DNA from 3 places in the Priestia sp. JV24 genome. Region 1 is predicted to be linked to each of the others. Evidence: riboswitches for the same ligand, from Rfam matches in the RefSeq annotation. Region 1 holds a riboswitch; each other region holds the start of a gene.

Region 1 (3,280 bases):
CTACCTGATCATATCCGCCATCAAATTCACTGGGTTATTGTGGGAGACGGCCCTTTAAAAGAACAAATGCAACAGCAAGCATCTGAGCATATGACATTTACAGGCTTCCTTGAAGGTAAGCAACTTGCTCATATCTACTCATCATCTGATTTGTTTGTTTTTCCTTCAGAAACAGAAACCTTCGGAAATGTTGTACTGGAGTCTCTTGCTTCTGGAACTCCTGTAGTGGCAGCAAATGCAGGAGGAGTTAAACAGATGGTTCAGCACGGGCGAAACGGCTACCTTTGCAAACCTCACTCCTTAGAAGAATTCAGTTCGGCTATTACAGGTTTACTCGATGATTTGCACCAGCGGCTTCACTTTGGCCATGCAGCGAGACACTATGCTCTTACTCAATCATGGGACGCCATTTTTCAGCATTTGCTTTCAGAATATGAAGGCGTCGTAGAAAAATCTGCTGCAGGTATTCAATGGGCATAAAAAAAATCTCCGTTTTCACGGAGATTTTTTTATTATTTAGCTAAAGCTTGAGCTTTTAATGCTTCCGCTTTGTCTGTGAACTCCCAAGGAAGCTCCACATCCGTACGACCAAAGTGGCCGTAAGCTGCTGTTTGCTTATAAATTGGGCGACGTAAATCAAGCATTTTAATGATGCCTGCTGGACGTAGGTCAAAGTTTTTGCGTACTACGTCTACTAGTACTTCTTCGGAAACTTTTCCTGTACCGAATGTATCAATTGAAATAGATACTGGTTGTGCAACACCAATCGCATATGCTAGTTGTACTTCACATTTATCAGCAAGATCAGCTGCTACAATGTTTTTCGCAACATAACGAGCTGCATAAGCTGCTGAACGGTCTACTTTTGTTGCGTCCTTACCAGAGAATGCACCGCCGCCATGACGAGCATATCCGCCGTAAGTATCAACGATAATTTTACGACCAGTTAAACCAGCATCTCCTTGAGGACCGCCGATTACGAAACGGCCTGTTGGGTTAATGAAATACTTTGTATTTTCATCAATTAACTCGTTTGGAACAACTGGATTAATAACATATTCTTTTAAGTTACGTTGAATTTGCTCTAACGTTACTTCTGGATGATGCTGAGTTGAAATAACAATTGTATCGATGCGAACAGGTTTGTTGTTTTCATCATATTCAACTGTTACTTGTGTTTTACCATCCGGGCGAAGGTAAGGAAGAATTTCTTCTTTACGTACTTCTGTTAGACGGCGAGCAAGTTTATGAGCTAATGAAATTGGAAGAGGCATTAATTCTTTTGTTTCGTTACATGCATAACCAAACATTAAGCCTTGGTCTCCAGCTCCGATTGCTTCGATTTCTTCATCTGACATTTGACCTTCACGTGCTTCTAACGCTTGGTCTACACCAGCAGCGATATCAGCTGACTGCTCGTCGATAGATGTTAATACTGCACAAGTTTCAGCATCAAATCCGTATTTTGCACGAGTATAGCCAATTCCTTTAATTGTTTCGCGAACTGTTTTAGGAATATCTACGTAAGTAGAAGTTGTAATTTCACCACTTACTAAAACTAAACCAGTTGTTACGCTTGTTTCACAAGCAACACGAGCATTTGGATCCTTTGCTAGGATAGCATCAAGAATTGAGTCAGAAATTTGGTCACAAATTTTATCGGGATGTCCCTCTGTAACAGATTCTGACGTGAACAGACGACGTTGTGTTGACATCAGTTTTCCTCCTTATAAATACGATACATTGTGATACGGTACTCATTCCCTTATTTTCATTACACGCTAAAAAATATAAAAAAACCTTTCCTTGTATCGAGGAAAGGTATCAAATTCTACATAAGCCTTTCACTCTTATCGATCAAGGTTGTGCCCTTGCATCAGGTTAGCACCTTATCGTCTACACAAAAAAATGACGATGGTTGCTGGGTTTCATAGGGCCTGTCCCTCCACCAGCTCGGGATAAGAGAGTATCCGTTCAAGGACATATAATACATGAAAAAGCGCTTCACTGTCAACAACATTCAAATGGAAATCATCTCTTTAGGTTTGAATCTGTTTTAATGTAACATACTCAAATTCCGAAATAGTACACCTTATTAAGAATCATCACTAAGTTTAGTTAATAAGACAGATCAAAATGAGGCTTTCACTTAAAATAGCTTCACTTTTTTCGCTCCTAGCACATATACAGGTGTCCCAAATAGGTATAACGTACATTTTTTTATAATACACAAACATTTTTAGTTAAATAGTATAGAATAATTAAATAAATGTGTTATACTAATTATAAATTTCAAACATTAATGAATAAATAATAGCTAAAAAAGGAAGGTAGTGCACATGAGTACTGTTGATATGTCTATCGAATTAAATGGTTTGCTTCAATTAAAAACAACAAAACACCAATTATCTGTTCCACAACTTGTTGAAAAAATTCTAGCTCGACGCGAAGGAACGTTGACTTCTACAGGTGCTGTGTCAGTCGAAACCGGAAAATATACAGGTCGCTCTCCTTTAGATAAATTTATTGTAAGCGATGCTGTGTCTTCAAAAACGGTTGAATGGGGACCTGTCAATCAGCCAATTTCTGCTCAGCGATTCGATGCGCTATACAAAAAAGTCTTAAACCACTTAAAGAAGCAGGATGAACTTTTTGTTTTTAATGGATATGCTGGAGCTGATAAAAAGTATCAGTTACCAATTCAAGTAGTTAATGAATTTGCATGGCACAACCTATTCGCTCAGCAGTTATTCATTCGCCCTTCAGCCGAACAAAAAACAAATGATGATGTGAAGCCGTTTACAATTGTAGCAGCTCCAACGTTCAAAGCTGATCCTGAAACAGACGGGACGAATTCTGAAACCTTCATTATTCTTTCGTTAGAGCGACGTATTGTGCTAATTGGAGGAACTGAATACGCTGGTGAAATGAAAAAATCTATTTTCTCAGTGATGAACTTCTTGCTTCCTCAAAACAATATTCTATCCATGCACTGTTCTGCCAACGTAGGAGAAGAAGGTGACGTTGCATTATTCTTTGGTTTATCTGGAACGGGTAAAACAACGCTTTCTGCTGATGCAAACCGTCGTTTAATCGGAGATGATGAGCACGGTTGGTCAAGCTCTGGTGTATTTAATATTGAAGGAGGATGCTACGCGAAGTGCATTCAGCTTTCCGAAGAAAAAGAACCGCAAATTTTCAATGCAATTCGCTTCGGCGCCGTACTGGAAAATGTAGTGTTAAATCAAAATACGAAAGTAGCAGATTACAATGATAATAG
Region 2 (3,280 bases), on a different contig from region 1:
AAGCTGTAGCAATTGAACCAGCATTACATATTGTCATGATTTTATCCTTCTTTTTAAATAAAGAAAGAGCATGATCCCCAATTCGGTAGCACGTTTCTTCATCTTCTACTTGAATTTGAATAGCTTCATGAACAACTTTTGTTTTAGCTTCATTAACGGACGAAGCGGATTCAGCGCTTTTCGCTACGCGCTCCAATGCCCAAAATAAATTGACGGCAGTAGGGCGTGAGCTAGCTAAATACTGTTGATCAAGAGCTAGCTTTTTGTTAAATTCCTTGACTGAATCTGTGTCATAGCTAAGCGCAGAAAGAGCAAGACCAAAAGCCGCCGTAATGCCAATTGCAGGGGCTCCGCGTACTTTCAAGGTAGTGATAGCATCCCATACGTCTTTAATGGTTTGCAGCTTAATATATTCAACGTTGCCAGGAAGCTGCTGCTGATCTAATAAAGTAATATATGATTCATTCCATTCCACTGAGCGCGGAAGTGATAGTGTATTTGTCATGCTGATACCGATCCTTTCATTGTGTACATTATTCGTTATCGAAGTAAATGTTCAAATTCATTTGGTGAAACGTCTTGTTGGTGCAGAAGCAAATAGCGTCCAATTTTTAACGCAGTACGTTTAGCGTTAATTTTTCTTTCCTCTGAAGAAATTTCGTCTAAGTCCGCCACGTGAGCTAAGCCAATCGTACGTCGAATGATTTCACATCCTGCATATCCAACAGCATCTTGCCACGTTTGCGTTAAAATTTCATGTAATAAGCGCTCATCTTTAGCGAAAGGTTCAGTGTTTTCAGCATGCCAAAGCGCAGTAAAGGTATCTTTGAATACGTTCCATGTGTTCGTAATGTGTGCAAATAACGGTTCGCGATTTGTTTCTCGAGAAAGAGCATTTAAAAATAAATTCGCAACAAATTGCCCTAAATCGAATCCAAACGGACCGTAAAAAGCAAACTCTGGATCAATCACTTTCGTTTCTTGACTGCTAGCAAAGATGCTGCCTGTATGTAAATCACCGTGGATTAGCGTTTGCGCATTTGTTAAAAATTTATATTTTAATTTTGCTGCTTGTAGCTTTACATCACCATCATTCCACAATTCTTCTACATCAGGACGCAGCGCTTTTTCAAATTCATTTGTATCAATATCAAAAAAAGGATCTGTAAAAACTAAATCTTCCGTAATATTGCATAAGTCGGGGTTGCTGTACTTAACAACTTCTTCTTTTTTATCCTGAGGTTTTAAGGCGAAATCAGACGTTTTGAACGCAATATGTCCTAAAAAAGAACCGATATGCTGTGAGATCAGAGGATAACTTTCACCTTGAATAAGTCCGGCGCGAGAAATCGTTAAATGAGACAGGTCTTCCATGACCGTAACAGCAAGCGTTTCATCGTGGTAATAAACAGCGGGCACAAGTTCTGGCGTAAATGCACCGAATTGCTTGAGCGCATTGCTTTCAATTGTGGCACGGTTCAAGGATAGAGGCCAGCTTTCGCCTACAACTTTTGCATAGGGAAGCGCTTGTTTGACGATAATGGATTTATTGGTTTGATCATTTATGATGTGAAAGACGAGATTTAAGTTGCCGTCACCAATTTCACGGGCAGTCAGTGCTTCTGTGGCATCAAAAAGACCTAGCTTTTTCACAAGTTTGATTGCTGAAATTTCTGTTAAAGGGTGATACTTCTCTGTTTTTGTTGTTGACATCGGAATCCCTCCATAGTTTATTAAACTGATTTGTTTACTAAGTTAATAGGTTTAAGAATATATGGAGGCTTTTATAATTTTAGAAAATATAAAAGCCTCTTTCGTTAGAAAGAGGCTTGATTGTAGTGTTCAAACCTCTTATCTGCCAGAAAAAATTACTTTCTGTTGGAATTAGCACCGTGCCTTTGTAAAACATGTTTTACGGGTGTGATCCATCTTAGGATGGAATGACGGTCGGTTGCTGGGCTTCACAGGGCCAAATCCCTCAGCCAACTCTTGATAAGAGTGCGATTACTTATTCAATTTTGATTTGTTTGAATATTTTATGATATCTGGTGAAAATCGTATCATGCAAAAAAACGGCTGTCAATACATAATTAATAAAATTCTGTACGGCGATCTGTAAAGACGGGAATTTGTTTACGAATTTCTTTTACAAGTTCCAGGTTAACGTCAGCACTTAAAAGTTCTTCGCTATCGCCAGCTTCAGCGATTATTTCTCCCCACGGATCGATGACTAAGGAATGTCCGGCAAATGTGTTATTAGGATCTTGGCCTACACGATTACATGCGATTACATAGCATTGATTTTCGATTGCACGGCTAATGAGCAGGGCTTTCCAGTGGGCAAGTCTTGGAGCCGGCCACTGAGCGACAACAAACAAGACTTCTGCTCCGCTGCTAGTATGAACCCGTATCCATTCTGGGAAACGAATATCGTAACAAATAACTCCTGCGCACAGTGACTGTTCAAGTGTAAAAAGGTTTTTTGCTGTTCCTGCTTCTAAATACAGGTGTTCATCCATTAATTTAAATAAGTGCAGTTTACTGTATTGTGATACTTCACGACCTTTTCGGTCAAAAATATACATCGTATTCGTGACGCCTTGCTCTGTTTTTTTCGCGATCGAACCTCCCACAATATTTACTGCGTTCGTTTTAGCAAACTGAGAGATTAATTGCTTGGCTTGCTGCCCTTCATCATCTGCAATTTCGTCTAGCCGCGTCAAATCATAGGCTGTATCCCATAGCTCAGGAAGCACAAGGATATCAGGGTTTTCTTTCAGGGCTTCCGTCATCTTTTGTTCGATATATTTTCGGTTTTTAGTTGGGTTTCCAAACGCAATATCAAGCTGCAAACACGTAATTTTTACACTCACTTTATCATCCGTCCTTTTTTTAGTAGTTGAAAAAAATGACTTTACAAGTTGAGTATTACAATATATTATTTGTGACTAGAATTTCAAGAATTTTTTGAGAAGGTGTGCGATGATGAAACAATTTGAGCAATCGGAACTATTAAAAAGTTTACCAAAACAATTTTTTGCATCACTTGTGGGCAAGGTAGGAAAAGTAATGGCCCAAGGGCACGACGTTATTAACTTAGGGCAGGGAAATCCTGATCAGCCTACTCCTTCACATATTGTAGAAACACTGCAAAAAGCAAGTGCTAATCCTATGCATCATAAATATTCTCCATTTCGGGGGCACCAGTTTTTAAAAGAGGCCGTTGCGACTTTTTATAAACGAGAATATGGCGTTGATGTGGATCCTGAAAAAGAAGTAG
Region 3 (3,280 bases), on a different contig from region 1:
CCTTTATCAATTTCGCGCAAACCAATTTCTACAAGACGCGCATAAAATGGTGCTGCTCCAACAATTAAAGCAGGTAACGCTGCATTAGCACCTAAAATACTTCCTACCAATGCTTTGGTAAATGGAATCAGTAAAACAATTAAAATAATGAATGGAATGGAACGAAAGATATTTACAACCGCTGACACAATGGCATATAAAGGTTTGTTTTGCCAAAGCTGTCCTTTGGACGTTAAAAATAAAAGCAAGCCCAATAAAATACCTAGAACAAATGTGGCTACAACTGAAATAGCCGTCATATATAGTGTTTCATTTGTCGCTTGAATAAAATCATCTAAAATAACGTTTGGAAATAGTTTCTCAAGCATTTGTCATTACCTCCACTTCTACCTGCTGCTCATGAATGTATGCAATGACTTTTTCAACTTCTGTTAATTCTCCGTCTAAATGAACGAACAACGTTCCGTATGAACCTGTTTGCGTATGAGAAATCTTTCCTTGTAAAATATTAATCGTTACATCAAACTGTTTTAAAATCGTTGTAATGAGCGGTTGCTCTGCTTTTCCGCCAACAAACGTCAGCTGAATAATTTGCCCGCTTGGATACAGCTCTTTTACTTGTTCAATCGTTTCAAACGTTTCCTCTGGTTCAGAAATCTGTTGAACAAATCGTTTTGTAATCGGCTGCTTAGGTTTTCTGAATACTTCTAGCACTTGTCCTTCTTCTACTACTGCCCCATTTTCCATAACGGCTACTCGATGACAAATTTTACGAATGACGTGCATTTCATGAGTAATTAATACAATGGTTAACCCTAGCTTCTCATTAATATCTACTAACAGATCTAAAATAGAATCTGTCGTTTGAGGATCAAGCGCTGATGTTGCTTCATCACAAAGCAATACTTTTGGATTATTCGCTAGCGCTCGAGCAATACCAACACGCTGCTTTTGTCCACCGCTAAGCTGCGATGGATAAGCATTTTCACGACCTTCAAGTCCAACTAGCTTAATGAGTTCGTCTACTCGTTTCATTCTTTTTTCTTTTGAAATCCCTGCTATTTCTAACGGAAAAGCAATATTTTCTCTCACCGTACGCGACCATAAGATATTAAAGTGTTGAAATATCATACTAATTTCTTGTCTCGCTTTTCTGAGTTTTCCGCCTTTAATTTTTCCAATATCATTACCTGCTACCTCGACCGTTCCTGTCGTTGGTGTTTCTAATCCGTTTAGCAAGCGAATCAAAGAACTTTTCCCCGCTCCGCTATAACCAATAATTCCGTAAATTTCACCTTGGTTAACGGTTAGATTCACATTATCAACAGCTGTTACTTGACCGCTTTTAGCCTGATAAATTTTTGTAACGTCTGTTAATGTAATCATATTTCTTCACCTTCTTTAATAAAAACTTAATTATGTTAGGTTGTCCTATAGGATAAAAAAGCCGTAAAACAATTTTCCCCATTAAAAAAGCCTCTCTGCGCATGACAGAAAGGCTCGATATTTAATCCTTTCTCTCATCTTTCAAAGCGCATAGCTTTGCAGGAATTGGCACCATTTCAGTTAGTCTGACGGTTGCCGGGTTTCACAGGGCTCAGTCCCTCCACCTCTCTTGATAAGAGTTCGCAACAATTATTTTGTTTTTGGGAAATATTCATTCATTTATGAACATTCATGAGTGTGATTTTAGCATGTGTCAGATAGGCTGTCAACAGATTTTGTTCTTGGGATAATATCCCAAGATTTCAACAATCCCAATGGTTTGCTCTCTTTCAATTTCTTCATTTTAAACAAACGTTTGATTATCGAAGCTCTTCAAGTACGTGCTCGATGGAATGAAACGCATAGAGTTTTTTTACCATTTCGCCATTTTTCACTTCAATCAAACAAGGTACACTTTCAATTGAAAATACTTCTGCTTTTGAGGGCATATAATTTAAATTGCTCATTCCGATGGTCACACCGGGCAGCATCGCTTCTGCTACGGTTAACATTTTTTTTGCCAGCTGACATGTCCCGCAAAAAGGTGTATGGAAAAAGATAAACGCTCTTTGTCCTTCTTTTAACTGATCGTCAAGCTGTTTTTCGCTCCATTCTTGCATGTTGCTCATTCCTTTTATGTTAAAAATTCTGCATTAACATCGATATTGGCACTCAGTAATACTGTTGCTATGTGATTTCTAGGGGCGGCAGCAACCTCTCGGTACATTTTATCAATATATAGATGCTCTGCTTCCGGAAGCTCTCGTTTAAATTGTTTTCTTAGCTTATTCCCTGAATCATCAGAGTCAACGAGTATGTATACCTCTTTGTTAAACGTAAAGTCAATAATTTCATCCAGCTTTGATAAACTAATCGTACCGTTTGTACAAATAATTTCAATTGGTTCTCGAATGATATCTTGGATACGTTTTTTATCTGATTTTCCTTCAACAATAATTACTTTTTCAATTTCAATTAGCCCCATTTTCATCACCCATAATCGTCAGTTGTATAGTAACATCATTTCTTTATGCTATACAATATTCGTTAATGTATCACAGTTCACCTGTTTTTTAAAAGAAATTTGCAAGAAAGAACTGTTTTAAAAGGCAGCTTAAGCCATATTGTTTCCATAAAACAAGAAAAACAGCGGCAGTTGCCACTGTTTAGCACCATCCTGCTTCTTCATCGCAGTCTGTATATTTTTGCGTTTCACCTTGTTTTTGTACGTCCGTATATTGGTAGAACTTATTATTTTCTTGCGAATATCCTTCTTCAAAGCGGTATTCATTGCCGCTTGTTCCGTAACTAACTTCACCAATTGGCTGCTTATCAACATATAATTTCATACCGCCGTCATGAAATTTAGCTGTAACGCGATCTGTAACGTCCATTTTTTGTTTTTCAAACATAAAAAGACACTCCTTTAGCTTGTTTACTAATAGAGTGTCCAGTCAAAAATTTTTCATAAAGACAATTTATGGAGGAATATTATCCTTCGTTTGTCATTTCTTCGTATTGCTCTGCTGTCATTAGCTTGTCTACTTGAGAAGAATCAGATGGTTTGATTGTAATCATCCATGCTTCTTCGTATGGAGAATCATTAACAAGTTCAGGGCTATCGCTTAAGTTGTCGTTTACTGCTACAACTTCACCGCTAATTGGTGCATAGAGCTCAGAAACTGTTTTTACTGATTCAACGCTGCCAAACGGCTCGTCAGCTTCTACTGTTGCTCCTACTTCTGGCAGTTCAACGAATACGATGTCTCCAAGCTCAGCTTGAGCGAAATGTGTA

The links. Region 1 has a riboswitch for S-adenosylmethionine ahead of metK (methionine adenosyltransferase). Riboswitches for the same ligand answer to the same signal wherever they lie in the genome.
Region 2: it holds a riboswitch for S-adenosylmethionine, as region 1 does, so the genes downstream of both, mtnK (S-methyl-5-thioribose kinase) here and metK (methionine adenosyltransferase) in region 1, are expected to answer to the same signal.
Region 3: it holds a riboswitch for S-adenosylmethionine, as region 1 does, so the genes downstream of both, OK414_RS25990 (methionine ABC transporter ATP-binding protein) here and metK (methionine adenosyltransferase) in region 1, are expected to answer to the same signal.

What each region holds. Positions count from the first base shown of each region.
Region 1 is NZ_JAPCIN010000023.1:805,304-808,583, forward strand. Features, by position in the region: gene OK414_RS25390 (glycosyltransferase family 4 protein) at 1-480, shown strand, start outside; gene metK (methionine adenosyltransferase) at 513-1,715, opposite strand; SAM riboswitch class I at 1,848-1,965, opposite strand; gene pckA (phosphoenolpyruvate carboxykinase (ATP)) at 2,340-3,280, shown strand, end outside.
Region 2 is NZ_JAPCIN010000012.1:84,448-87,727, forward strand. Features, by position in the region: gene mtnA (S-methyl-5-thioribose-1-phosphate isomerase) at 1-505, opposite strand, end outside; gene mtnK (S-methyl-5-thioribose kinase) at 541-1,713, opposite strand; SAM riboswitch class I at 1,849-1,999, opposite strand; gene OK414_RS06120 (carbon-nitrogen family hydrolase) at 2,091-2,873, opposite strand; gene OK414_RS06125 (pyridoxal phosphate-dependent aminotransferase) at 2,986-3,280, shown strand, end outside.
Region 3 is NZ_JAPCIN010000024.1:66,325-69,604, forward strand. Features, by position in the region: gene OK414_RS25985 (methionine ABC transporter permease) at 1-368, opposite strand, end outside; gene OK414_RS25990 (methionine ABC transporter ATP-binding protein) at 361-1,386, opposite strand; SAM riboswitch class I at 1,518-1,625, opposite strand; gene OK414_RS25995 (thioredoxin family protein) at 1,806-2,105, opposite strand; gene OK414_RS26000 (toprim domain-containing protein) at 2,120-2,470, opposite strand; gene OK414_RS26005 (YusG family protein) at 2,652-2,897, opposite strand; gene gcvH (glycine cleavage system protein GcvH) at 2,977-3,280, opposite strand, start outside.